Regions from separate parts of the Halomonas sp. KM072 genome, predicted to be linked through region 3. Evidence: predicted binding sites of a transcription regulator. Region 3 holds the regulator's gene; each other region holds the start of a gene.
The links. Region 3 encodes sigma-54, which starts transcription at its own class of promoters, with help from an activator protein. Its sites were predicted from a motif close to TGGCACNNNNNTTGCTNT; they were not measured.

Region 1 (5,060 bases), 1.7 Mb from region 3:
GCGATGAAGACCCAGCCAAAGATGCCGACGATACCGATCAGCTGTGCACCGAAGGACGCATCGCCATTGTTCAGCGGCACGGCCAGCACACCCCAGATACCCACGACACCGTGAACCGAGATAGCACCCACAGGGTCATCCAGCTTCAGCTTGTCCAGCGTGATGATGGCAGCGACCACGATCAGGCCACCGATGGCACCAATCAAGGCGGCGCCCAGCGCAGAAGGTGACAGCGGGTCTGCGGTAATGGCGACCAGGCCTGCCAGCGCACCGTTCAGCGCCATGGTCAGGTCCGCCTTGCGGAACCACAGTTTGGCCAGCACCAGGGCTGCAATCACGCCACCCGCCGCCGCCGCATTGGTATTCACGAACACTTGAGCAACGTTGTTGGCCGACACGGCATCCGACAGTTTCAGCTCGGAACCACCGTTGAAACCGAACCAGCCCATCCACAGGATGAAGGTACCCAGCGTGGCCAGTGGCATGTTGGCGCCCGGAATCGCGTGGATAGAACCGTCCTTGCCATACTTGCCCTTACGGGGGCCCAGTACCAGCACACCCGCCAACGCTGCTGCTGCACCGGCCATGTGGACGATACCCGAGCCCGCATAGTCAGAGTAGCCAACACCATCCAGCCAGCCACCGCCCCAGGTCCAGTAGCCAGACACCGGGTAGATGAAGGCGGTCATGACCACCGCGAAGGCCAGGAAGGCCCACAGCTTCATACGCTCGGCCACGGCACCCGACACGATCGACATCGCCGTTGCGACGAACACGACCTGGAAGAAGAAGTCCGAACGCATGGAGTAGTAAGGCGCATCTTCACCACCGGCCAGCACCGCATCGACGCTGTTCTCGGTACCGATCAGGAACCCAAGGCTAGGCAGGAAACCGCCTTCGCCGCTGGAGTACATGATGTAGTAGCCCACCAGCAGGTACATGGTGCAGGCAATGGCAAACAGCGCAATGTTCTTGGTCAGAATTTCAGCGGTGTTCTTGGAACGTACCATCCCGGCCTCGAGCATCGAGAAGCCGGCGGCCATCCACATGACCAGTACGCCGCAAATCAGGAAGTAAAACGTATCGAGCGCATAGCTCAATTCTGTAAGCTCGTTCATCAGGTGTTCCCCGTGATCCAAGAGAAGTTATACGTAGTGGGTCGTCGTTGTGTGGGCAGGCCTATACCGCGTCGGCGCCACGCTCTCCGGTACGAATACGAATGACATCTTCCAGCGGCGTCACGAACACTTTGCCGTCACCGATCTTGCCGCTGTTGGCAGCGCTGCAGATGGCATCCAGCACGCTCTCCAGACGCGCATCGTCCACGGCCACTTCCACTTTCACCTTGGGCAGAAAGTCCACTACGTACTCGGCACCGCGATACAGCTCGGTGTGGCCTTTCTGGCGACCAAATCCCTTGACCTCAGTAACCGTAATCCCCTGCACGCCGTTGTCGGCGAGTGCTTCACGAACGTCGTCAAGCTTGAAAGGCTTGATGATAGCGGTGATGAGTTTCATCCCGGATCTCCCCTGCTGGTTCAGTCCCACTCGGTGGAGAGCGGCGTGGCCGCCCGAATTTAGTGCTTGCCCTGCTAATGCTCATACCGTGCCACTGGATTTTTTATCATTGAAATTCATACCCTTAAGGTTTCAAAAGTGCGCTTTACAGCCACTGGCAAGGCGACTACGCATCCATTCACACCCACCCATGCACTAAAAACGATCACCAATAAAAGCGGCACGCTCTTTTTTGATGCATGCGCACACTGCAGGAGAAAACGCACGCGGGGCATGCGGTTTGGCAAAGGGTTGCGTATCCTTACAGGTAAGCAATCCACATTTATGCGCCACCGTTTGAGGAGAGAGCCATGACGCCCCAGGATCGCATCAGCCGTTTAGCCCAGCAGATAGGCGACCGTTTACAGAATGCTTCCCAGGCCCCGGAAGACATTCAGAAAGGCGTGCAGCAAGTGGTACGAGGCGCCTTCGACCGCCTGGAGCTGGTATCACGAGAAGACTTTGATATCTTGATGGATGTGCTTCAGCGCACGCGCGCGCGTGTCGAAGCGCTGGAGCGTCAGGTGGCCAGCCTGGAAGCCACGGTGGAAGCGGCCAGCGCCGCGCAGTCCACCCCCATGGAAGCCGAAGTACCGCCAGCCCCCGTAGAGCCTGCCGAGCAAGGCAAGCCCACCCCCGGCAACCCAAGCTGAGGCAACGCTGGGTGGCCTTGGATAGGCACCCAGCGCGCTTATCCGCCTGACCCCTTACGGCTCACTTTGTGACGCATCAAACGAGCGAAAGCATGGCGAAAGCCACCTCATGCACCATGTTGGAGCAGTTACGCCCCTGGGGGGTCTCGCGCTGACGACTTGTGCGACCTCCGCTGTTTCCATTTGCAATTGATAAACAGAATCGTTTAAATAAAGCGCTTATTGTCAGGTGCCCACTTCATGCGCTGCATCCCCCGACTCCCGACCCTGGCCCGCAGCTGCTTGCTCGCGGCAGCCTTGCTGTTCAGCACTGCCAGCCACGCCCAGTGGGCCACCATCGACTGGACCATCGCCGAAACGCTGCTGGCGATTGGCGCTCCGGTCAGCGGTATCGCGCAACAGCCGGGATATCACGATTGGGTAGGCGAGCCGCGTATCCCGGAGCACGTCAGCGACCTTGGCCTACGCACCCAGCCCAACTTCGAGCTGCTGGCCCAATCGCCCCCTGAGCAAACCCTGCTCTCGCCCATGTTTACCGGGCTGATTCCTCGGTTGGAGCGCATCGCGCCGGTGGGCACTTTCGCCCTTTACTCGCCAGGCACCGATACGTGGCAGGAAATGCAGACACTCACCCGCCAGTTGGGCGAGTTGACCGGACGCAACGCAGAAGCCGACGCGCTGATCGAGAACACCCAGCAGCTGATGCGCGAGCTGCGCTACCCGCCCGGCAACGCATCTCCATTGCTGATGGTGCAGTTCATGGATGCTCGGCATGTGCGGGTATTTGGCGAGAACAGCCTCTACAACGCCGTATTGGAACAGCTGGCGCTGCCCAACGCCTGGGATGAGCCCACCAACGCCTGGGGCTTCGCCTTGGTCGGTATCGAAGCGCTGGCACGCTACCCCGACGCCACCCTGGTCATCGTTGACCCGCTCCCCGCAGGGGTGGAAGCGCAGTTGGAAAAGAGCGGCCTGTGGCAGCAATTGCCGAGCGTTCAACATGGCCATCTGCTGCGCCTGCCGCCAGTCTGGAGCTTTGGCGCCCTGCCCTCCGCCCAGCGCTTTGCCCGCGAACTGACCAGCGCATTGAACGCCCAGGGGGCACATTAACGCTTTACTCGCTGGCCGCTCAGTAGCGCTCAACGCTTGAAATAAAGTAGGCTTAGCCAACGAGCAGGCTCATTAAACTGAGTGAGCCGATTGAGAGACGTTGCGAGGGAGCGCCATGACATTAGCGATTGTGGCCACGCGGGCGGGCGTGGGGTTGGAAGCACCTGCGGTGCATGTCGAGGTACACCTGGCAAATGGCTTGCCGGGCCTGACACTGGTGGGCCTGCCGGAAACCGCCGTAAAGGAGAGCCGCGAACGGGTGCGCAGCGCCTTGATCAACGCGGGCTTCGATTTCCCCAACACCAAGCGCATTACCCTCAACCTCGCCCCGGCGGACCTGCCCAAAGAGGGTGGCCGTTTCGATTTGCCGATTGCGCTGGGTATTCTCGCGGCGTCGGGCCAAATCCCGGTGGATGCGCTGGAAGGCATGGAGTGCGCAGGCGAGCTGGCCCTGGATGGCAAGCTGCGGGCGGTACCCGGCGTGCTGCCCTTTGCCCTGGCCACTCGCCGTACCAACAAGGCGTTGATCGTGCCCCGCGCCTGCGCCGATGAAGCTGCCCTGGCGGGCGATCTACCGGTGCTGCCCGCCGACTCTCTCTGGCAAGTCGTCGCCCACCTGCTAGGCCAGGAAAAGATCCCACCCCACCAGCTCTCGGCATCGGCCAAATCGACCACACCCATGGCCGACCTGGCCGATGTGCGCGGCCAGCACCAGGCCCGCCGGGCGCTGGAAGTGGCCGCTGCCGGGGGCCACAACCTGCTGTTTGCAGGCCCGCCCGGCACCGGCAAGACCATGCTGGCCAGCCGCTTGCCCGGCATTCTGCCGCCGCTTTCCGAGGACGACGCCCTGGAGGTGGCGGCGGTGCGCTCGGTATGCGGCTTGGCGCTGGTTGGCGGCGGCTGTCATTTTCAGTAAATGTTGCGACATTTTAGTAATAGCTGCGATAATGCCCCATTTTCAGAGGTCTGCAAAAGTAGACTTCTGGCCATCATGGCCAACTTCTGTTGAAGAGTGTTTCCTCCGATTCCCATATTGGGTCGTTCATGATTGTAGTGCCAGAGCCAGCGGGTAGCATAATCCTGGATTTCTTCGATGCTGTCGAACAGATAATGTGAAGATCATCGTAACGCACCGTGCGGTTGTAGCATTCGATATAGGCGTTCTGCTAGGGTTTGCCGAGCTGGATACACGCCAGCACAATGTCTTGGTTTTTCGCCCAGTTCGCCAGCTTGCCGCTGATATATTCAAGGCCGTTGTCACATCGAATAGAGCGCGGTTTGCCCGCCACTCAATAATCTGCTCCAATGATCGGATAACACGCTCTGCCGGAAATGCGAAGTCCACTTCGATACCAATGCCTTCGCGGTTAAAGTCATCTATCACATTCAGCAGCCAGTAACTGCGACCATCGTTGAGCTGGTCGTGCATGAAGTCCATCGACCAACTGTCATTGATCATTTCCGGCACGGCCAATGGCTCCGGCTTTTCACGAACCAGGCGTTTCTTGGGCTTTATACGCAGGTTCAGTTCCAGCTCCAGATAAATTCGGTAAACCCGTTTATGATTCCAGCCACAACCTTTGACGTTTCTCAGGTGCAAAGCACAGACCGAAGCCCCAATTGCGCTGATTATGGGTCAACAGGATTAGTCAGTCGGCGATCTCGGCCTTCTCGATGCTGAGCTTGGCCCGATAGCGATAGCAGGTCTCGCTGATGCTGAACATTCAGCAACATTGACGG
Region 2 (5,060 bases), 250 kb from region 3:
GGTACGTTCGGCAGTCATTCTGCTGGTCATTGGCCTGCCCGTGACGCTGCTGATGGGCTGGGTGATCCGGGACGTGGCGCGTCGGCTGGGCGGTGACCCCCGCTATGCGGCCAGTGTGGTACGTCATATTGCCGATGGCGATCTGACCCAGGCCGCTGCATTGAAAGGAAGTGATCAAAGCAGCCTGCTGTTCGACATCAACCGGATGCGCGAAACCCTGGCGGGCACCATCAGCGACATCCATCATGGCGCCGATCAGGTCAACAACGGGGTGGAACAGATCGTAGGTGTCAATGAAGAGCTCTCGACGCGCACCGAAGAGCAGGCAGCGTCGCTGGCGGAGACCGCTTCCAGCATGGAGCAGTTGACCGCGACAGTGAAGCAGAACGCAGAGCATGCCGACCACGCTCGCAGCCTGGCCTCCCAAACCGCAGAAAGCGCCCAGCGGGGTAGCGACGCCATGGCCTCGGTGATCGATACCATGGCGACCATCAATGAAAGCGCCACTCGCATGAGCAGCATCGTCGAAACGATCAATGCGATTGCCTTCCAGACCAATATCCTGGCGCTGAATGCCTCCGTGGAAGCCGCTCGTGCAGGGGAGCAAGGGCGCGGTTTTGCCGTGGTGGCCAACGAGGTTCGACAGCTGGCCAGCCGCTCCGCGTCTGCCGCCCAGGAGATCAAGGGGCTGATCGAGAATGCCGATGCTCAGGTGGTCGAAGGCAGCCGCCGAGTGCGCAGTACCGGTGATGTCATCAACGGCGTGGTGGGCGACATCCAGCAGCTCAGCACGCTGGTCCAGGAAATTTCTGCGGCCACCATCGAACAGAGCAGCGGCATCGAGCAGGTCAACCAGGCCGTAACGCAGATGGACCAGATGACCCAGCAAAATGCCGGACTGGTGCAGCAAAGCAATCACGCTGCCCAGCAATTGGCGCATTTGAGCACCCAGCTGCGTCAGATGGTCAACAACTTCAAGCTCAACGCGTCACGGCATCAAGCCAAGGCGTTGTCACTGGCGCCTTCCAGCACACAGGTGCACAGTGACGATTTCTAGGCGTCAAACGTAGGCCGTCATGGCCTACACATCCCCCTGGTTATCCAGCGCGACCGCTTCGTGCATCCGGGTCAGCAGGTCAGGTACAGCGGCCTGCACCCGGTTCCAGCTAGGAATGAACGGGCGCTCACGCGGGTTGTCCAGAAACAGGTTGCCAGCTTCCAGCAGGTTGCTGGCAAACAGCTCTACCGCCTGCTCTTCGCAGTGGCGGTCCAGACTCAGTCCATTCATGGTGGCGTCGTGGTCATAGGCCTCGATCAAGTCCAGGGCCAACCGATAATAGGTGGCTTTCAAGGTACGGAAATCTTCGCTGCTAAAACTGACGCCTTGCGTGGCCAGCTTGCGGTAAAGTGCCTTGGCGATATCCAGGCTCATGCGGTTCAAACCACCGCTGGCATCCTCTTCGCTCACTGGCTGGTGCTTGTGGTCGTAGGCATCGGCAATATCTACCTGGCACAGCTGGCGATGCGAGTAGTTGCGCTGTAGCTCCGAGAGCACGCCAATTTCCAGCCCCCAATCGGCAGGAATGCGAATGCCCTCCAGCACGTCGCTGCGCATGGCAAACTCCCCCGACAACGGGTAGCGGAAACTGTCCAGGTAATCCAGATACGGCAGCGGGCCGCACACGGTCTTCAATGCCCGTAGCAGCGGCGTCACCATCAAACGAGACACCCGACCATTCAGCTTGCCTTCGGCAATGCGTGGGTAGTACCCCTTGCAGAAGCTGTAGTTGAAGCGCGGATGCGCCACCGGATACATCAAGCGCGCCAGCAAGCTGCGGTCGTAGGTCAGAATATCGCAGTCGTGCAGTCCCACCACCGACGAGCGTCCTGACGCCAGCACATACCCCGCGCAGTACCATACGTTGCGCCCTTTGCCAGGTTCAAGCGCCCCTAGCCCGTGATGCTCGAGCTCCGCATCCAGCGCTCGCAGCCGAGGACCATCGTTCCACAGAATGCGGGTATGCTGAGGCAAGCGTGAAAAAAACTCGCGAGCATAAAGAAACTGCTCTCGGTCGGCCCGGTCCAGGCCAATCACGATCTCGTTGAGATAAGGAACCTTGGCCAACTCATCGACAATGACCGACAGCGCAGGCCCTTCCAGCTCGGAAAACAGCGACGGTAGAATCAACCCCATGGGGCGGCGCTTGGCAAATTGGCACAGCTCCCGCTCGAGATCTTCCACGGGGCGACGGGTCAGATTATGAAAATCGGTAATGACGCCATTCTGATGAAAATCACTCATGCGCGCTTCCTCGTTGAGTTAAGCCGTGGTGGTTTGCAGATGGGGCTCCGCCGCTAGCCGGCGGTCGTCTCGCCCCCACCAGTGAGCCACCCCCTCGGCCCATCCGGCTGGCCCGGTTGCCTGGGTGCGGTACAGCGCCCGGTTGTGTGGCGCCACCCTCAAGTCATGGCACCCTTTGATCACCACGGCCTGATCGACGGCTTCCAGCATCGAAACGTCGTTGGGGCCATCGCCTAGCCCCAGCGCAAGCGGCTGCCGCCCGCGTAGCGACGCAAAGCGCTGAATCAACCAGTTCACCGCACTTCCCTTGCCCGATGCCTGCGCCATGACGTGCCAGAAACGACCGCCCTGGGTCATGGTCAACCCATCGCCCTCCAGCGCAGCACGCAATTTTTCCAAGGCATTTTCATCGTCTTCCCAGATCAGCGGCTCGCTGCCCTCGCGCCGCTTGGCTGCTTTGGCACGGGGCTCGTCCAGGCCAGTTCTGGCCATGACCTCTGCCACCTCCATCTCCCCCATGGGCGTAAACCGCAGGTCGAGACGCTGCTTCCAGATGGCCAGGCGTGCACGGATAAAGCGGATATCCACCCCCGTGTGCTTGATGACCACGCCGTCCAGCCCGCTACCCGGCCGGTCAAGGCTGGCATGGCACCAGCCGGGCGGCAGACCAATCACGGCACCGTTTTCAGCAATGAAGGGCGTTGCCGTCAGCCCCAGCGCTTCACGTAGCGGCACCAGTTCGGCCCGCGTTTTGCTGGTGACAGGAATGACCGGCACGCCCAACTGCTTGAGGCGGGCAAGCCAAGGGGCCGCAGGCGAAAAGTCGTAGCTGTGGTGGTCCAGCAAGGAACCGTCGAGATCAGTGACCACCAGACGCGGCTGTAACGCGGGGTCAAGTAGTGCAGGACTAGCGGACTCGGTCATGGCAGCACCTTTTGCAAACTGGAATCAGGTCATTCAAAAGCCGAACGTGAAGGCCTTTCGAAAAAAGCACCTAAGGTAGGAAACTACCAAAGCAGAATGCATGCCAGAACGATTTAGTTAATTAAAATCAAATAATTAAAACACACGAAAGCTTCCAACAAAGGCAGCACCAAAATAGGGCAAGCGAAGACGCACCAAAAAAGCGCAAATAAACAGAGGCCAAGATGCGGGAGTATTGCCAGAAATTGTACAAGAATTATCTAATAGAGCGCCCAAAACGACACAACAACAAAATTTTTTACACAAATCCTTGGCAAACATTTAAAAATAGCTATACTCGAATTGTACCCACTGGCGATCTCGTACACCCCCTCACCAGATGTCAGTGGGCTGCAGTGAGCCAAGCCCTTTGATGCCCGCCACCCCCTGGCGGGCTTTTTTTGTTCAGCAAAAGCAAAGCAGTCCCAAGCCTGCCTGTGGAAGGCCAATTCATTGGCTGATAGCCTAGAACAGGCACCCAGCCTGCTTGTGGGAGGCCAATTTCATTGGCTGATAGCCAGAGCTGGCACCCAACCTGCTTGTGGGAGGCCAATTTCATTGGGCGACTGCCTGAGTAGCCACCCCTATCAAGCCAGGTGCTGGAATCATCGCGGGCTGAAGCCCCCCTACAACAGTGAGCTGCCCCAAGCCAGCGTGTGGGTGCTTACTCTACGTGAATCACTACTTCGACACGTCGATTGCGGGCGCGCCCCTCGGCGCTGCTGTTATCTTCCAGTGGGCGAGTGTCGGCAAAACCGACCGCGCGTAGCCGTTCAGGTTCGACACCTGCAGCTTCCAGTGCTTCGACGATGGCAATGGCCCGTGCGCTGGAAAGCGCCCAGTTGGACGAAAACTCGGGGGTATTGATCGACTGACTATCCGAGTGCCCTTCGACCCAGACTTCACCGTCGTAGCGCTGAATGGTTTCCAGCAGGCTTCCCACCAGCGATGTACCGCCCTCGGTCAGCCCAGCGGTGGCTGAAGGAAACAGCAGCTGATCCTGCACGCGCAGGCTGATGCCTTCTGCCACTCGGGAGACCTCGACGCCATCCAGGTCAGGCAGGTAAAGGGACGATTCGACCCGCTCAGACAACTGCTCGTCCAGTGCCAACGCACTGCTGATGGCCTCGTCCTCCACCTGCTGGACGTTGACGGGCGGGCGATCGGTCAACAGCACCATGTAATTTGCCAGTGGCTGGCCCGAGCGCTGAGTTTCATGGGTAAGCAGCGGCGTGGGCAGCGCAGGCAGGTAACGCTCCAGCAGCGGCGCTACCGGCGATGCTGGCTCGACAGGTGCCAGCGCCAGCAAAGGCGGCACCTCGGCGGGTTCAGGCATCACCATGACCGGTGCGGGCAGCCCAGCCACCCCCAAGGCCGCGCTGATGGCCATCGGGCTGAGCGTTCCGGGCTCATTCAGATAAGCAATGTTGCGCTTTTGGCGACGTTCATCCAACAGCGCAGGCAGCGGAACTTCCAAGGTAGGCACACTGCTTTCACTGATCTCGGTGTCAGGTGCTTCCGGGTTCCAGTTGGGGCCAGTGACCCCGGCAGCAGCAATGATGATCACGAACAGCGCCACCAGTAGCGTCATGATGTCGATGTAGCTGATCATCCAGCCATTGTTGCTATCGTCTTCCGGGTAAGATGACAGCAACGAATCGTGACGAGGGCCGCTACGATGGTCCTCAAGCATGGGGGTTACTCATTCAAGTTTTAAACCTCGTGGCCGATCTACTATGAGCATGGCAAACTAGTCTATCAAAAAGCCGTTTACTAGCGATAAGGAACTACCGGT
Region 3 (5,060 bases):
AATAGCCAAGATCTTCCAGCGCCTGTAGGGCGATGGACTTACCGGACCCTGAACGGCCGCTAATGATCACCAGCTGCATAGCGCATCTCTCTTGGCTTGAGAAGGAATAGAGGGTTACCGTCGGCCTTGCTGCCCGGCAAAGGCTGCGCTAGGCAGCCTGCTCGCGAATCTTGTCGGTCAACAGCGTCAGCAGTTCACGCTGGCTGCTGACATTGCGCAATTGCTGGCGTGTGGCTGCGTCGTTCATGATCGTGGCGACCTGACCCAATAGCGCCAAATGCGTATCATCGGCTTCTTCGGGTACCAGCAGCACGAACACCAGATCGACGGGGTCACCATCGATGGCATCGAAGTCGACGGGTTCGGCCAGCTTGAGAAACCCAGCAATCGGCGTGCTGCAGTGAGGACTGCGTGCGTGGGGAATGGCCACGCCATTGCCGATGCCGGTACTGCCCAGCCGTTCACGGCCAATCAATCGACTGAAGACTTCCTGGCTATCCAGGCTGGGCGTGTTTTGAGCGATAAAGGTGCTGAAAAACTCCAGCACCCTTTTTTTGCTGCCCCCGGGCACGTCGTACAGCACGCGCTCCGGGGGGAGAATGGTTTCCAACATCATCGGGTTAACGCACGCCAGCGCCTTGGGCGCGGGCTTGTGCTTTTTCCTTGTGTTTTACGAGCTGACGGTCGATTTTGTCCGCCAGGGCGTCAATGGCTGCGTACATGTCGTTGTCCAGCGCTTCGGCATGAAGGTCGGCTCCTGCTGCGTGCAGGGTGCAGGCGGCTTGCTGGCGCTCCTTTTCAACAGATAAGGTGACCTGGACGGTCGTGATGTTGTCGTAGTGACGTTCAACGCGTTCCAGCTTTTCGTTTACGTAGTCACGCAAGGCGTCAGTCAGTTCAACGTGATGACCAGTGATGTTTACTTGCATTGACGTGCTCCTTATCCATCGGACTGTACTTCGATTGTAACCCTTTTTGGGCCATTGCAAAGCCCTCGTCGAGAGTTTGTTGGGCGAGAGCGTTTAACTAGCGTAAACGACGGCGCTCACTCGACGAAGGTATACCCATCGACTCACGGTACTTGGCCACGGTGCGGCGGGCCACGGTGATGCCGCCCGCTTCCAGCAGGGTGACCAGACGGCTGTCGGAGAGTGGCTTGCCCGGAGGCTCGTCCTGAATCAGTTTCTTGATGCGTGCTCGAATGGCCGTGCTGGAATGGCTGTCGCCACCTTCCTGGCCGCTGACTTGGCTGGAGAAGAAGTACTTGAGCTCGAACACCCCGCGCGGGGTATGAATGTATTTCTGGGTAGTGACCCGCGAGATGGTCGACTCATGCATCTCCACCGCTTCGGCGATATCGGCCAGAATCAGCGGTTTCATGGCTTCTTCGCCATGCTCCAGAAAGCCGATCTGCCGAGCAATGATCTCGCGCCCCACGCGCAGCAGGGTGTCATTGCGGCTCGAAAGGCTTTTGATCAGCCAGCGAGCCTCCTGGAGATGCTCTTTCAGAAACTGGTTGTCCTGGCTCTTGTCGGCGCGTTTGATCAGACTGGCGTAGTCGGGCTGAATACGCAGTCGAGGCAGCGCTTCCGGGTTGAGTTCCAGGTGCCAGCCCTCGTGATCGTGGCGTACCACCAGATCTGGCGTGACATAGCTGTCGTCGGTGATGCCGTAGGCGCTTCCAGGCCTGGGGTCAAGGCTGCGAATTAAACGGATGACATCGTCCAACTGCTCGTCGTCGAGGCTCAGGCGTCGCTTCAGCAAGCGCATGTCGTCCTTGCCAAGGGCTTCGAGAAACTGGCGTACCAGGCGTTTGGCAGGCATCAGCAGCGGGGTGTCTTCGGGCAGCGAGGCCAGCTGCAGCATCAGGCACTCCCGCAGGTCTCGGGCAAATACTCCGGTGGGTTCGAACTGCTGAAGGCGCAGCAGGGTGTTTTCGACCTCGCGCTGGCTCAGGCCGTCGTGGCCTTGTGCCTTGAGCCCCTCGCGAATGTCGTTGAGAGGCTGGGTCAGGTAGCCGTTGGCATCCAGCGCATCGATGAGGCTTTCGGCGATGGCATGTTCACGGGAGGAGAAGTCGGTCATGGCCAATTGCCAAAGCAGGTGACCGTGCAGGCTCTGCCCCGCCGCCTGACGCTCGAAGTCCGGGCCTTCGCTGCTGCCGCCCATGCTCCCCATGTCCTGGTACGTATCGGACCAGTCGCTGTCTACGGAAAGCTCGCTGGGGATGCTGTCTGCCCACTCGGCTTCCTGAGGCTCGCTGACGGCCTGTTCGCCAAACTCATCTTCCTGCTCGAGCATGGGGTTGGCATCCAGCGCCTGCTGAATTTCTTGACGAAGGTCCAGCGTCGATAGCTGAAGCAGCGCAATGGCCTGCTGCAGCTGAGGTGTCATGGTCAGCTGTGTGCCGATGCGCAGTTGAAGAGAAGCTTTCATGACCATCTGAGAACCACTCGTTAATCAGAAAGCTCCACCCTAGAGCGAGTCTGCGTTTGGTGCAAGTGCAATAAGCATGCCACTAAATAAAATGTCTTCGTGGGCCATTGTTTAAAGCCGGAAGTCGGCGCCCAGATAGACGTCACGTACCTTCTGGTTATTGAGGATTTCCTGGGGGTTTCCACTGGCGATGATGTGTCCGTCGCCAACTATGTAGGCAATATCGCAGATATCCAGGGTTTCACGCACGTTGTGGTCGGTGATGAGGACGCCAATATGACGCTTCTTGAGGGCGCGTATGATCGATTTGATATCGCCCACGGAAATGGGGTCGACGCCGGCAAATGGTTCATCCAGCAGAATGAAGGCAGGTTCGGTGGCCAGCGAGCGAGCGATTTCCACCCGCCGCCGCTCGCCGCCCGAGAGGCTCATGCCCAGGTTGTCGCGAATATGGGTGATGTGAAAATCTTCCAGCAGCGATTCGAGCTTGGCTTCTCGGCTGCTGCGGTCGAGCTCACGACGCGTTTCCAGAATGGCCATGATATTGTCGGCCACCGACAGTTTGCGAAAGATCGATGCTTCCTGAGGCAGGTAGCCGATGCCTGCCAGGGCACGTTCATGCATCGGCGCCCGGGTCAGGTCGAGATCGTCGATGCCCACTTTGCCAGCATCGGCCTTCACCAGGCCGACGATCATGTAGAACGAGGTGGTCTTGCCAGCGCCGTTGGGGCCTAGCAGGCCAACGACACTGCCTTGGGCAATTTCCAGGTTGATATCCTTGACCACGCGGCGGCGCTTGTAACTCTTGGCCAGATGCTGTGCATGGAGCGTCTTGACCGCTGCAGTGTCGGAGCTGATGGCTGTCACGAGGGGCTCTCTCTATTGCTCGGGCTGTAAAGTCATGCGGATGCGTTGCGGTGCGCTGCCGCTGACATCGGAGCGTGCTTGGACCACTCCGCGGTCGATGAAGTATTCGAGCCGTCCACCCTGGAAGCGATCCCCTTGCTGGGTCAGTTCGGCCTGGTCGATCAGCTCTACACGCCGCTCGGACACATGGTAGACGATGCGCCGCGCCCAGCCTTCCATGGGCGTCGTCTGGTCTTCCAGCTGGTTGCGCAGGTAGGCACGCTCGCCCGTGGCGACGGCCCGGGAGAGCTCGCCCGCCTCGTTGCGATGAATTTCGACACGCTCTCCGCGCAGCTGCATTTCACCTTGGCGAATGTCGACGTTGCCGGTATAGACCGCCGTGCCCGCACGTTGGTCCAGGTCCAGGCGGTCGGCTTCCACTTCAACGGGGGCCTGTTGTTGAGCGGCGGCAGGCAGCACGCCTACCACCATGGGAACGGCAAGGGCGAACAGTGCCGTACGAAGCAGGGCGTTCATGGCGACTCCTGAGAAGATTGGGGGGCGGGCGGATGCACGCCGCGCACGTTATCGATCAAACTGACACGGCTGTCGTCCAGCCAGACATCCATGCGTGAGGCTTCGATGCGTTGAGGTGGCTGCTGCAGTATCACAGGGGTGTCGCTCCAGGCATGACGCTCCAGTCCATCATAGTGCAGCAGGTCGGTATCCAGCTGCCAGCCTTCGTCCGGCGCCAGCAGGCGCGCGGATCCGGCCAGGGTCAGCGCCTGGGAGTCCATGTTCAAGGTGCCGGTGTCGGCAATGGCCAGCCATTCACGCTGCTCGCTGTCGAACAGGGTGGCGCGTGGTGACGTGACGTGGGTCATGGCCGCCTGCGGGGTATGTACCAGACGCGGTGCCACCAAGGATTGCTGAAGCGTACCGTCTTCACCGAACAGGGTGATTTCGGCATTTTCCAGCACGTGTCCGGGCTCTTGGGCCTGGGCCTCGGGGTCTACTTCGCGCTGTTGAGGGGCGCGTGGATCCAGCCACACCAACAGCCCACCCAGGGTGATGACCAGGCCCGACAGCCAGATGCGTTTTCTCACCCTGATGCCCATTCAGACGGAACCGTGCAGATAAGTGTCGAGTACGGCGTCCCAGTGCCCCTGGCTGGTGAGCAGCGTGTCACAGATTTCGCGCACGGCGCCATGCCCGCCCAGGCGATCGGTAATCCAGTCGGCGTGGGTGTGCATGTAGTCGGGGGCGTTGGGCACAGTGATGCCGACGCCGGAGCGCTTGATCGGCGCGAGGTCCGGGAGGTCGTCGCCACAGAACGCAACCTGTTCCAGGGTAATGTCTAACCGTTGGCATAGCCCGCGCAGGGTGGCGAGCTTGTCTTCACAGCCTTGGTAGACATGGCTGATGCCCAGCGCTGCGGCACGCTGGCTGACCATGGGAGAGTCACGGCCGGTAATCAGCGCGACGTGAATGCCGACCCGTTTCAGCAGCTTCAGCCCGTGGCCATCCTGGGTGTGAAAGGCCTTGATTTCGATGCCATCGGCCTGGAAGTACAGGCGTCCGTCGGTCAGCACGCCGTCCACGTCCAGGGCCAGCAGTTTTACACGGCGTATACGATCTAAAAGTGCGTCAGGTAGGGCCATAGAGTCTCCGTATCATCCATCATTGGATCATGGGTCAGATAACGCCGCTTGCCAGCAGGTCATGCATATGCAGAGCGCCAATCGGGCGCTGCTGTTCATCGACCACGGCCAGCGCCG
Region 4 (5,060 bases), 1.9 Mb from region 3:
CCCAGAGCTGAACATGCGCGGGTTCCTGCCCACGACCTCCGCATCACTGTAGCCGGTGATGCGCTTGAAAGTGTCGTTCACTTTCAGGATCGTGCCCCGTGCATCGGTCACCATGATGCCCAAATGTGCCTGAAATGCAGCGGCAGCAATTTGCAGCTCCACTTCGGCGCGTTTTGCGTCTGTTACCTCACGGGTCACGGAAAGCGCTCCTTCTAATTCGTCCGGTTGTTGGGTGCTGCTCACCAAAGGGCTCAAGGTGGCATGAAAATCGTGCGACTGCTGGCCCAATGGCAGCGAATACTCGAACGTGGCCACCTGACGAGTGCGCTGCACCTGCCGGAACACGTCAGGCATCCCGTGGGCGCACCTGATAGAGTGAAAAAAGACAGAGGAAGATACACCAGCCCGCGACATGGGTGAGACTGTTGAAGTGTGGCGCGATGTTTTTTTGATGTATATCAATTTTTGGCAAAACCGTTATCAAAATCCTCATATCGGTATGACCGGCAGGGCAACGAGGCAGTCATGGCATCTCTGGGACAAATGAGCGATTACGAAATACGCCTGGTGCGTATCTTCAAGACCGTAGTGGAGTGCGGTGGCTTCACCGCTGCAGAAACGACGCTGGGCATCAGCCGCTCGGCCATCAGCCAGCACATGAGCGACCTGGAGAGCCGACTGGGGTTTTCGCTTTGCCAGCGAGGTCGCGGTGGGTTCAGCCTGACCGAAGAAGGCAAGGAGATTTACCAGGCCGGCCTGACCCTGCTGACCGCCCTCGAAACCTTCAAAAGTGATGTCAATGCACTGCATCACACCATCAAGGGCGAGCTGAATATCGGCATCACCGATAACCTGGTGACGCTACCCGCCATGAACGTTACCCACGCCCTGGCGGCGCTGACGGCTCCCAACCATGCAGTGACCGTGAATATTCATATGGAACCCTCTGACGCGGTGATCCGAGGCGTCATGGATGGGCACCTGCACGTCGGGGTGGTGCCTGCCGTGAACCTGCCGACCAGCCTGGAGACGCGCTGGCTTTACGACGAGCCGTCATACCTGTACTGCTCGGCCGAGCACCCCTTGTTTCCACAGGCCGACGAGAGGCTCGAAGCAGGCGACATTGCCCAGCACCCTGCCATACAGCCCCGCTACCCGCTACCGGAAAAGGCCCGCCAGGCCCACGAAGCACTCAACCGTCGAGCCTCTGCGTCAGACCGAGAAGGCGGCGCCTTCCTGATCCTGACCGGGCGCTTCATTGGCTTTCTCCCCGAACACGTGGCTGCCCAGTGGGTCAGCGCAGGCAAGATGCGCGCCCTGCTGCCCCAGCACTACGCCTATCGCATCCCGTTCGTGCTGATTACCCGCCACGACCGCCGCCCCAACCGCGTGGTGGATGCCTTCCTGGGGCTGGTGAAGGAAGCCAACTAGGCTTTGTACGAAAAGTCGGCGAGCGATGGCCAGACAAGGCAAAAATCGGCGAAAAGACGGAGTTTACAAGGTGTAAATGAGTACTTTGATCGGACTCGCGCACGAGCCGATTTTTAACGCCGTATGGGCGAGCATAGGCAATTTTCGTACAAAGCCCAGCGGCGCAGCCCGCCAGGCTCTGCCCGACAGCTGACTGCGCCATGCGCTACCGCATCAAGGCTGGCGAGCCGCCTCGCTGGCCATCAGCGGCACAGGGCCTGCCTGGGGAGACGACGCCAGCGTACGGCTGGCGACGTAGTACACCAGCGCCCCCAACGCCGAGCCCGTGAACCAGCCGTAGTCATAGAACCAGTTCATGGTACCGGTCAGCAGCGACAGCAGGGTCAGGCTCACCGGAATGCCGAAGGCAATGAATCCGGCGATATTGACCGCGGGGTAAGCCTGGTGGTCCATGTACAGGCTAGGCACATCCAGGCGCTGGCGTTTGATCAGGAAATAATCCACCGCCATGATGCCTGCAATCGGGCCCAGCAGGCTGGAGTAGCCCAGCAGCCAGTTGGAGTACATCTGCTCCAGTGAAACGCCCTGGCTCACCACCCCCGCCTTTTGCAGCAGGTCGTAGCCCATCAGCAGCACCCCCACGGCGCCGGTCATCAGCACGCCACGGGTTTGATTGATCAGCTTGGGGGCAATGTTCTGAAAGTCATTGGTGGGTGAGACGATATTGGAAGCGGTGTTGGTCGAGATGGTCGCCACGATGATCAGCAGCATGGCCATGATGACCCAGAAAGGGCTGTCGATATAGCCGATCAGGCGCACCGGGTCGGCCACGGTTTGGCCTACCAGCGTTTCCGAGGCGGCGGTCAATACCACGCCCAAGGCAGCAAAGAAGAACATGGTCAACGGCAAGCCCAGGATCTGCCCGACGATCTGGTCCTTCTGGCTCTTGGCGAAGCGGCTGAAATCAGGAATGTTCAGTGACAGCGTCGCCCAGAAGCCCACCATGGCCGTCAGGCCAGCAAAAAAATAGCCATATACCGAAGCCCCTTCCGGGCGCGACGGCGGCTGGGCCAGCAGTTCGGTCATCGACATGTGCGGCCACGCCCACATCATCAGCCCGATCCCCACGGCCAACAGCAGCGGTGCCGCCAGGGTTTCCAGCCACTTGATCGACTCGGCCCCGCGAATCACCACGTACAGGTTCATGGCGCCAAACACGAAGAAGCCAATTACTTCGCCGACGCCACCCAGCGCCGCCCAGGCGGGAAACAGCGCCGACAGCAGCAGGTGAATGGCCAGCCCGCCAAACATGGTTTGAATGCCAAACCAGCCGCAGCCTACCAGCGCCCTGACCAGGCAGGGCACGTTGGAACCCAGGATGCCAAACGAAGAGCGCAGCACCACCGGAAAGGGAATGCCGAATTTAGTGCCGGGAAAAGCGTTCAGCGTTAGCGGAATCAGCACGATCACATTGGCCAGCAGAATGGCCAGTAGCGCCTCGCCAACGCTCAGCCCAAAGTAGGCCGTGAGCACGCCGCCCAGGGTGTAGGTAGGCACGCAGATCGACATACCGACCCACAGCGCCGCAATGTTCCATTTACTCCAGGTACGCTCTTTTGCTTCGGTAGGCGCAATATCGTCGTTGAAGCGTGGGCTTTCACGCACATCATCTTCCACTGCCAGTTCGACCAACCCCTGCTGATCGATCATTCGAGATTTAGCTGCCGTCATTGTTGTCTCCTCAGCCTCGCCATTGCCTTTTTATCTTCAAAGGTTCAGCAAGTTGTGCAGCAATAAACGTGCCTAAACGCACGCCCACGGCACTAACCCATTGAACACAAAGCTGACTTGATAGACATATATAATAGCGACGCCTTTCGTATCGTTGTTGTTATACGCGCGGGGATTAAAACCTCATAAAAATGGTAGCGGCATCTCTATAAAACGCACCATCAAGATGCAAAAGAAATCAAAATCAACTAATAAAAAAACAACAAAACACTGATAAATATGAAAAAAATATAAAACCCATAATAGTGCAACGCTTCACCATATTGACAAAAAAGCCAAGTTAAAAAATTAAAAAACTGCAAAAACAAACACTTAAAACCTCACATACTTTTCTATAAAAAATTCTTGCAAACATCCTTCATCCAGCGCTATGTTCAAAAAGCTGTCCAATATGACAGCTTTGTGAACAATAACAATTCCCGACCGTGAGTCGCGTTCATGACACGCCCAGCACCGAGCGATACACGACTGACTTCCCATCCATTCGGAGGTCGGCGCGTTATGACAAAAGAGGGGTAGTCCATGCAGAAAATGAAGATTGGCCTGATCCAGATGGCCCTGAATACCAGCACCGACCAGGAACCCGGCGCCATTCGTGACGCGATGAACGAAGCGCACCTGCCCATGATTCAGCAAGCCGCCGAGCAAGGCGTGCAGGTGCTGTGCTTCCAGGAAGTGTTCAATCAGCCCTATTTTTGCCCCAGCCAGGACAGCAAGTGGTACGCCGCCGCCGAGCGAGTGCCGGAAGGTCCCACCTGCCAGATGATGCAAAAGCTCGCGGCCGAGCACCGCATGGTGATCATCGTCCCTATCTATGAAGAGACCGAGACCGGCGTTTACTACAACACGGCAGCGGTGTTCGACGCTGACGGTAGCTATCTAGGCAAATACCACAAGACACACATTCCCCAGGTGGCTGGCTTTTGGGAGAAATTCTTCTTCAAACCAGGCAAATCCAACTGGCCGGTTTTCGATACCGCCTACGGCAAGATCGGCGTGTACATCTGCTACGACCGCCACTTCCCGGAAGGCTGGCGGGCACTGGCGCTCAACGGCGCCGAAGTGATTTTCAACCCTTCTGCCACGGTGGCCGGTCTTTCCCAATACCTCTGGGAGCTGGAGCAACCCGCCTCTGCCGCTGCCAACGGCTGCTTCATCGCCGCCATCAATCGGGTTGGCACCGAGGCCCCCTGGAATATCGGCGACTTCTACGGCTCCAGCTACATCGTCAACCCACGCGGCAAGATCGAAGCCCAGGCCAGCGCCACGGAAGATGAGCTGCTGGTGCATGAGATCGATTTAGACATGGTGCGCGAAGTGCGCAACAGCTGGCAGTTCTTCCGCGACCGACGCCCCGAGACCTACACCCGCCTCACCGACGGTGAATGATTCTGCTGGCTAAACACAACGACAGGAGCGAACCATGAGCTTATTGATCAAGGGCGGCACGGTGGTCACCCACGCCGACACTTACCGCGCCGATGTGCTGTGTGTTGATGGCAAAATCCACGCCATTGGCACCGACCTGGACGTGCCGGAAGGCTGCGAGATCGTCGATGCCAGCAACCAATTGGTGATGCCTGGCGGCATCGACCCCCATACCCACATGCAGATGCCCTTCATGGGCGCGGTGGCCAGCGAAGACTTCTACACCGGCACCGCCGCCGCCATGGCGGGCGGCACCACCACGATTATCGACTTCGTGATCCCCAGCCCCGGCCAGTCGCTGCTGGAAGCCTTCGAGACTTGGCAGGGCTGGGCGGAAAAAGCCGCCACTGACTTCGCCTTCCACGTGGCGATCACCTGGTGGGATGAGAGCGTTAAAGAGGAAATGGGCA

Region 1: the regulator sigma-54 is predicted to act here: its motif matches at 1,595-1,612, upstream of RVM26_RS14785 (P-II family nitrogen regulator).
Region 2: the regulator sigma-54 is predicted to act here: its motif matches at 3,315-3,332, upstream of RVM26_RS03130 (HAD-IIB family hydrolase).
Region 4: the regulator sigma-54 is predicted to act here: its motif matches at 3,219-3,236, upstream of RVM26_RS13500 (NCS1 family nucleobase:cation symporter-1).

The regions. Positions count from the first base shown of each region.
Region 1 covers NZ_CP136132.1:3,129,359-3,134,418, forward strand. The annotation lists gene RVM26_RS14780 (ammonium transporter) at 1-1,118, opposite strand, end outside; gene RVM26_RS14785 (P-II family nitrogen regulator) at 1,180-1,518, opposite strand; gene RVM26_RS14790 (accessory factor UbiK family protein) at 1,869-2,210, shown strand; gene RVM26_RS14795 (ABC transporter substrate-binding protein) at 2,451-3,320, shown strand; partial or broken gene RVM26_RS14800 (YifB family Mg chelatase-like AAA ATPase) at 3,436-4,209, shown strand; partial or broken gene RVM26_RS14805 (IS3 family transposase) at 4,305-5,060, opposite strand, start outside.
Region 2 covers NZ_CP136132.1:674,641-679,700, reverse strand. The annotation lists gene RVM26_RS03140 (methyl-accepting chemotaxis protein) at 1-1,057, shown strand, start outside; gene RVM26_RS03135 (glycosyltransferase family protein) at 1,082-2,302, opposite strand; gene RVM26_RS03130 (HAD-IIB family hydrolase) at 2,321-3,226, opposite strand; gene RVM26_RS03125 (OmpA family protein) at 3,930-4,958, opposite strand.
Region 3 covers NZ_CP136132.1:927,743-932,802, forward strand. The annotation lists gene rapZ (RapZ family nucleotide-binding protein) at 1-79, opposite strand, end outside; gene ptsN (PTS sugar transporter subunit IIA) at 149-616, opposite strand; gene hpf (ribosome hibernation-promoting factor, HPF/YfiA family) at 621-929, opposite strand; gene RVM26_RS04180 (RNA polymerase factor sigma-54) at 1,027-2,442, opposite strand; gene lptB (LPS export ABC transporter ATP-binding protein) at 2,548-3,294, opposite strand; gene lptA (lipopolysaccharide transport periplasmic protein LptA) at 3,316-3,819, opposite strand; gene lptC (LPS export ABC transporter periplasmic protein LptC) at 3,816-4,400, opposite strand; gene RVM26_RS04200 (KdsC family phosphatase) at 4,401-4,943, opposite strand; gene RVM26_RS04205 (KpsF/GutQ family sugar-phosphate isomerase) at 4,978-5,060, opposite strand, start outside.
Region 4 covers NZ_CP136132.1:2,848,699-2,853,758, forward strand. The annotation lists gene RVM26_RS13490 (putative bifunctional diguanylate cyclase/phosphodiesterase) at 1-354, opposite strand, end outside; gene RVM26_RS13495 (LysR family transcriptional regulator) at 526-1,431, shown strand; gene RVM26_RS13500 (NCS1 family nucleobase:cation symporter-1) at 1,645-3,162, opposite strand; gene RVM26_RS13505 (carbon-nitrogen hydrolase family protein) at 3,745-4,611, shown strand; gene hydA (dihydropyrimidinase) at 4,646-5,060, shown strand, end outside.